One region of the Paenibacillus sp. FSL H3-0310 genome, then DNA from elsewhere that is predicted to be linked to it. Evidence: predicted binding sites of a transcription regulator. Region 1 holds the regulator's gene; each other region holds the start of a gene.
The links. Region 1 encodes Rex, which represses fermentation and respiration genes when NADH is low (regulators of the CRP and FNR family bind a similar motif). Its sites were predicted from a motif close to TTGTGAAATATTTCACAA; they were not measured.
Positions count from the first base shown of each region.

Region 2: a site for Rex is predicted at 911-928, ahead of MHH63_RS07920 (polymer-forming cytoskeletal protein). Genes of this name have one in related genera too.
Region 3: a site for Rex is predicted at 729-746, ahead of MHH63_RS16340 (DUF1641 domain-containing protein). Genes of this name have one in related genera too.

Region 1 is NZ_JBBODC010000001.1:1,595,871-1,598,076, reverse strand. It holds gene MHH63_RS07180 (amidohydrolase) at 1-913, opposite strand, end outside; gene MHH63_RS07175 (redox-sensing transcriptional repressor Rex) at 900-1,553, opposite strand; gene dinG (ATP-dependent DNA helicase DinG) at 1,684-2,206, opposite strand, start outside.
Region 2 is NZ_JBBODC010000001.1:1,772,015-1,774,220, reverse strand. It holds gene MHH63_RS07920 (polymer-forming cytoskeletal protein) at 301-852, opposite strand; gene MHH63_RS07915 (LacI family DNA-binding transcriptional regulator) at 1,493-2,206, shown strand, end outside.
Region 3 is NZ_JBBODC010000001.1:3,588,040-3,590,245, reverse strand. It holds gene MHH63_RS16345 (DUF2785 domain-containing protein) at 1-678, shown strand, start outside; gene MHH63_RS16340 (DUF1641 domain-containing protein) at 879-1,322, shown strand; gene MHH63_RS16335 (NAD(P)/FAD-dependent oxidoreductase) at 1,363-2,206, shown strand, end outside.

The sequences.
Region 1 (2,206 bases):
CCGCGCCATCCGTGCCAAGAGACACCTTCACACCAGCTTTTAGAAGATCAGTAACCCGAGCCACTCCGCTAGCCAGCTTCAAATTACTGCCCGGATTATGAGATACACCCACATTATGGCGAGCCAAGATCTCAATCTCTTCATCATTTAAATGAACACCATGTGCAACTATCGAGGGACGTGTGAACATGCCAAGCTTCTCTAAGTGAGCTACAGGACGCAACCCGTAATCCGCCACATTTTGTTCCACTTCACGTTTCGTTTCGGACATATGCGTATGCATCGGTAAATCCAGATCATGCGCTGCCTGCACAAACTTAACCAGGAAGTCCGGAGGGCAAGTATAAGGGGCGTGTGGCGAGATCATAGTAGTAATTCTACCGTCAGCCTTTCCATGCCAGTTACGGGCAAAAGAAATCGCTTCCGCAAGCTTGTGATTCTGTACATCCTCTGGACATAACCCGATCACACCACGCATCAATACGGAACGGATACCTGATAACTCAGCTACCTCGGCTACTCGGTCCATATGATCATACATATCGAGGAAGGTCGTAGTTCCACCCTTCAGCATTTCCAATACAGATAAGGAGGTTCCCCAGTATACATCATCACCGGAGAACTTTTCCTCCATTGGCCACATCTTCTCCTGAAGCCACACTTGTAGCGCTAAATCATCTCCATATCCACGCAGCAAAGACATCGCCGCATGACCATGTGTGTTTACAAGTCCAGGCATGAACAGCAGACGGCTGCCATCAACCACTTGCACTCCAGCTTCCATCTGAGGCTCTTCTTTTCCTATGTAAGTGATTAAATCATCTTCAATAGTCATATATCCACTCAGAACCGGCTCATCCGTTCCCGGAGTCAGAAAATACCCGCCCTTAATTATCGTTTTATTGTTGTTCATGTTCACTTTCTTCCTTTCCATCCCGCAAGTAATAAGCAAGACTTTGCAGATCAGTTGTAAAATCAGCTGCATGCACCCGGATATTCGGTGGTGTCTTCAGAATCACAGGGGCAAAGTTCAAAATTGCTTCAATCCCAGAAGAAATGAGGATATCTGCTACATTTTGAGCTTCTGAATCAGGTACGGTAATAATGGCAATGCGAATACCTTGCTCACGAATTGTGCTGCCTAGTTCATCCATCGGTTGCACAGTAAGGGAGTTGATCTTACGTCCAACCTTAGGAGCGTACGAATCAAATATAGCCGTAATTTTCATAGTATCTTTGAGATATGCATTGTAATTAGACAAGGCATGTCCGAGATTACCTGCTCCAACTAAAGCTACATTAAGCTGTTGATCCAGCTTCAGGATATGACGGATTTTCTCAATAAGATACGTTACATCATATCCGATACCTTTTCTGCCGAAGTCACCAAAATATGCTAAATCCTTACGAATCTGTGCGGGATTAAGATCAAGCTTTTGTCCAAGTTCCTGAGAGGAAACTGTTAATATTTCGCGATTCTGGAGATCATTCAAAAAACGCAAGTACACAGGTAGTCTGCGAACAACGGCTTCTGATATTTTATCCGATTTCATATTTTTCCTCCTAAAAATAGTAATGTTCTTGTGAAAATCCATATTCAAACGTCTACCTCTCCTTATTAAGGACGGTACTGTAACACACCGCCCTTAAGGATAAGGAGGAGCTAAACTGAAGACGAGCGTTTTAAGAAGCGCCGCCATCCTCTAGCCATTCCGCTATGCGAGGGACCATTTGATCAGTAAGCATATGCTCCATTTTGGGACCAGGCAATGAATAAAGGAAATACTTCCCGTAATGAGATTCAATAACCCTTGTATCATAAACAATAACTATTCCGCGATCCTGCGCCGTGCGAACCAGTCTTCCGAATCCCTGCTTAAAACGAATAACCGCTTGAGGAACAGATAATTTCATGAACGGATTCTTCTTCTGGGCCTGTAATAACTCCGACTTCGCTTCCGCCAACGGGTGATTCGGCGGTTGAAATGGAAGTCTCACGATGGCCAGGCAAGTCAGTGCTTCACCTGGAATATCTACACCTTCCCAGAAGCTGCTCGTCCCCAGCAATACGGATGCTGCACTGTCCTGAAAGCGGCGGATCAGCTTGCTCCGGCTGCCACCTTCCACGCCTTGACCAAGCACCGTAATCTCTTGTGAGGCCAAAGCCTCTTTAAGCGGATCATATACCTGACGCAGCATTTTATAA
Region 2 (2,206 bases), 180 kb from region 1:
AGTAGCCTGTAGAGTATTAAATCAAGAAAAATTGATGTACTAAATACAGCTATTTTTATTGGCTGGGCGTTTTGAGCATTTTAGTTGTACAAAATACAGTTAAACCCATCTACTGTACACTTCAATACTCCATTACTTGTTACTTCAAAGCTTCCGTCGGCTCTCATATGGTAACTAGATGGGGTGTAGTCCATTATGAGTTTGCCCATTCATACTGATTCCTTTTTCCTGAACCTATCCGGATAATTCTATCTATATAGTTAGTCCTTCAACTTCTACCTAATCGAAATCATTACTAACTTATTTAACTTCAGTTGCCCCAGTCACTTTACCTTCAATCCCTGCAGTTGCTTTCACATCTTCGTTTGCGAAGTAAAGATTTCCATCAATAGTCGAGGTTTCATGCAGATTAAATCCGTTCGTTTCTACATAAACATCACCTTTAATGGTTCCGCCTTGAACTCGTAAATTTTCACTTTGTACAGTTAACTTAGGTACAGTGAGTGTGTAATTGGCAGTAACTTTGTGATCAGCGTCTTGGGCATAAAGAGCAATCTTACGGTAGATGTCGCCGTCTGCGGCCCCTTTATCATGGAATTCGCCTTCAACAACAACATCTTGGGCAATCGTCACATCATTTAGAATGGCAATAATCCAATTTCCATCTTTACTTACAGCCTTGGTAAACGCATCTGCTTGATTTACGATTGAAGCTGTAGTAACTGCATCCGTTTGCTCTGTAGTTGGAGCCGTAGTAGCCGCCGAATTAGTCGCATTATTATTATTCGCACCACAACCAGACAAGACTGCAACCGAGACGCCTGCTACTAACATCATTTTAAATAACTTCATTTGAAATCCCCCTTGTTTTTGATTATAAATTAATTATATATTAAAAATTTTAATAAACAGGTGAAAATTTTCACAATATTGTGTCGTTATCTGAAGCGGTTTCACAAAGATCACTCCTCTCCATCCGGAATCGTATCCATAAGTAACACCTCATCTCGCTGCCCGTTTTAGGTTCATGGATCTTAATACTTATTTACCCAAATTTTAAGAAAGGTCACAAAGGTGCTTAATTCCATACAAAAAGGACACTCCCAATAACTGCGGAAGTATCCTCATAATCTTTATTACTATAAATCTTTAGATTAGATATCCTCTTGAAAAAGATATGGAACCATCATACTCTATGCTTACTTTTTTAATGTTAGGTTTATGCAAAACTCCAGCATAAAAATAATACAGCGGAAGGATGACCATTGGGTCAATAAACATTTTTTCAGCTTTTGCATAAAGCTTGTTTCGTATAATTTAGCTTAAGACGATTATCAAGCAGATCTTCCCAGGGTTGAATCTCAAGGGCTACATTCTTCCATTTCTAGCAACTTAACAGGGTCATCTGACTGCTCACTCCCCCCCATTGACGCTTTAGAATCAGAATGTTAATCTTTAGAAAATATCACAAGGATAAGGGAGCTATTTACTGGTGAAAAAGACAACCATGAAGGACATCGCACTTCGTGCCAATGTCTCCGTCGCAACAGTGAGCTATGTTCTGAATCGTGTCGGCAACCAAACCATTCCTGAGAAAACGCGCCAGCAGATTCTTCAGCTTGCCGAGGAACTGCATTACATACCGAATCTGGCAGCACGTTCACTTGCGAATCAGAAAACAGGATTGGTCGGTGTGCTTGTTAACACAGCAGCCCATACCCCACACTGGAAGCTCCATGCCCAGTTCTCATTTATACATGCCTTGGAACAACGGTTAACAAATGCTGGTTACCATACGCTGCTATATTCACTTGATGTTGACCAGCCTTCTTTGGATATTATCGTAGAAAGAAAGCTGGAGGCTGTATTTCTGATCGATGTGCGCGAGGAAGCCTTTTATTCGATCTCCAAGCATTTTGTAGAAGGAATTCCTTTGATTCTGATCGACAGCATGATAGAAGATAAACTCTTTAAGCAAGTCTTTTTCAACTATCGAGCAGCTCTGCAAAAGGTAAAACCACAGGACCTTTCACAGGTATGTTTAATTATGGAGAGCTTCAATAACTCTTTCCTCACCCGCTTTATTCAGGACAGTCTTCCATTACCTGAAGAAGCGATATTCACCGTTGTCAATTTGGAGGAATTAAATACATTCTTACAGGAGGGGGGCTATAAAGAGGCCATTGTCATTAATGAGTTTATTGGA
Region 3 (2,206 bases), 2.0 Mb from region 1:
TACAAATGGATTAATGAGAAACGTTGGTTTAATGATGCGGAGCTTCGTGAACTGCTGTGGATACTTCTTGACGAGCAGCATCTTTTTTATCACATTGGGAATAAAGAAGATCTGACGGTGTATACAAGAACATTTTCTGTATTGGTTGTTGCTCTTATTCTCCAGAGGCATAGGGAAATGGCTATATTGGATAGCTCTGAATTTATAAAGGTGAAGCAGGATTTGATTCGTTATTATGAGGAAGAACGGGACTTAAGAGGTTATATGGAAAAAGAAGGCTGGGCACACGCAGCAGCCCATGGCGCAGACGCCTTGGATGAGCTGGTTTTATGCTCGGAGAGTGATGCCGAGGTGCGGGAAGAGGTTCTGGCAGTTATTCAAAAGATGCTTTATAACGATCAATACATATTCAGGGAGGAAGAAGATGAAAGGATTGCTACTATTATAGTTACAATCATCGATCATCATTTACTTCCACAGCAGTCTATAACCGATTGGATTCTCAACTTGGCGCAATGTGGCAGTTGGCCTAGAAGCCACAGCCAGTACGTTACTCGAATAAATACAAAGAACTTCCTGCGTTCTCTTTATTTCAGGTTACTTCTAACAGAGAAGAATATGGACATTGTGGATGTTTTGTTGAAAACTGAGAAGAATTTGAATGAATTTGTACATTAATTCACTCAAACGGTTTTAATTAACACTAGTAATTTAAATAATTTATTATAATGTAATAAAAATCACAAATTTTTATGGAAATTCAAAAACTTTGTGACATTTATAACTTGATAAGTGCTATAATAGAAATATGGCGTTAAAAGTTCTTATGTTTTTCATTACTATTAAGCAGCAAAGCTTATTGCAGAGGAGATTTGGATATGTCAGAATCAATCACTCAAACACAACCTGAACAAGAATCACCAAAAGTAGCTGTTAGCAAGGAACAAATGGATGTTCTAGAACAGCTCTTGAAACCAGAAGTTCAGGAATCATTAACAGTCTTGGTGGAACAGCTGCCAAAATTAACTGAGCTTGTTGGCGTGCTTACAAAGTCCTATGACTTTGTGCAAACTGTCGCAGCGGATGATGTCTTGAAAAGTGATACGGTAAGTGCAATTAAAGAACTTGCTGAACCTGTAGTGCATTCCGCGAAGAATATGGCAGCTACAGTGATCGAAGCAAAAGATCGTGCGAATGAAAGTAACGAAGTTATTGGTCTTTTTGGTCTTATGAAGTTGTTGAAAGATCCGCAAGCGCAAAAGCTTTTCCGTTTCGTAAATGCATACCTTCAAGTTGCTGGAGAACGCAGTAAGCAGAAATAATCATTTTCATATCTTATACGTAAGGGACGGAGGAAACATCATGTCTAAACATATTGTCATTCTAGGAGCAGGTTATGGTGGTCTACTAAGCGCCTTAACCGTACGCAAATATCTCAAAAAAGATGAAGCTAAAATTACTGTAGTTAATCAGTATCCTACCCACCAAATCATTACAGAATTGCATCGTCTTGCAGCAGGTAGTGTTGCAGAGGGTGCTGTAGCTATGCCTCTAACTAAGCTTTTCGCAGGGAAAGATATTGACCTGAAAATCGCGAAGGTTAATTCATTTTCTGTGGAGAACAAACAAATTGTTCTTTCTGATGGTGTGACACTTACTTATGATGCGCTTGTTGTAGGTCTTGGCAGCACTACAGCTTATTTTGGCATTCCAGGGCTTGAACAATACAGTATGGTATTGAAATCAGCTGCAGATGCTAACAAAATCCATCAACATATTGAAGATCGTATTCGTGAATATGCGAAATCGAAAAATGAAGCAGATGCAAACATCCTGATCGGTGGCGGCGGCTTAACAGGTGTTGAGCTTGTTGGTGAAATCGCGGATGTATTGCCTACACTTACTAAAAAATATGGCGTTGATCCTAAAGAAATTAAGCTTATGCTCGTTGAAGCAGGTCCTAAAATCCTTCCAGTATTGCCAGATGCATTAATCGAACGTGCTGTAGCAAGCTTGGAGAAACGTGGTGTTCAATTCCTGACAGGTCTTCCTGTTACGAATGTAGAAGGCAATGCGATTGACTTGAAAGACGGTCAAAAAATTATTGCTAACACATTTGTATGGACTGGTGGCGTACAAGGAAATCCACTCATCGGCGAATCGGGTCTTGAAGTTAACCGAGGTCGTGCAACGGTGAATGAATTCT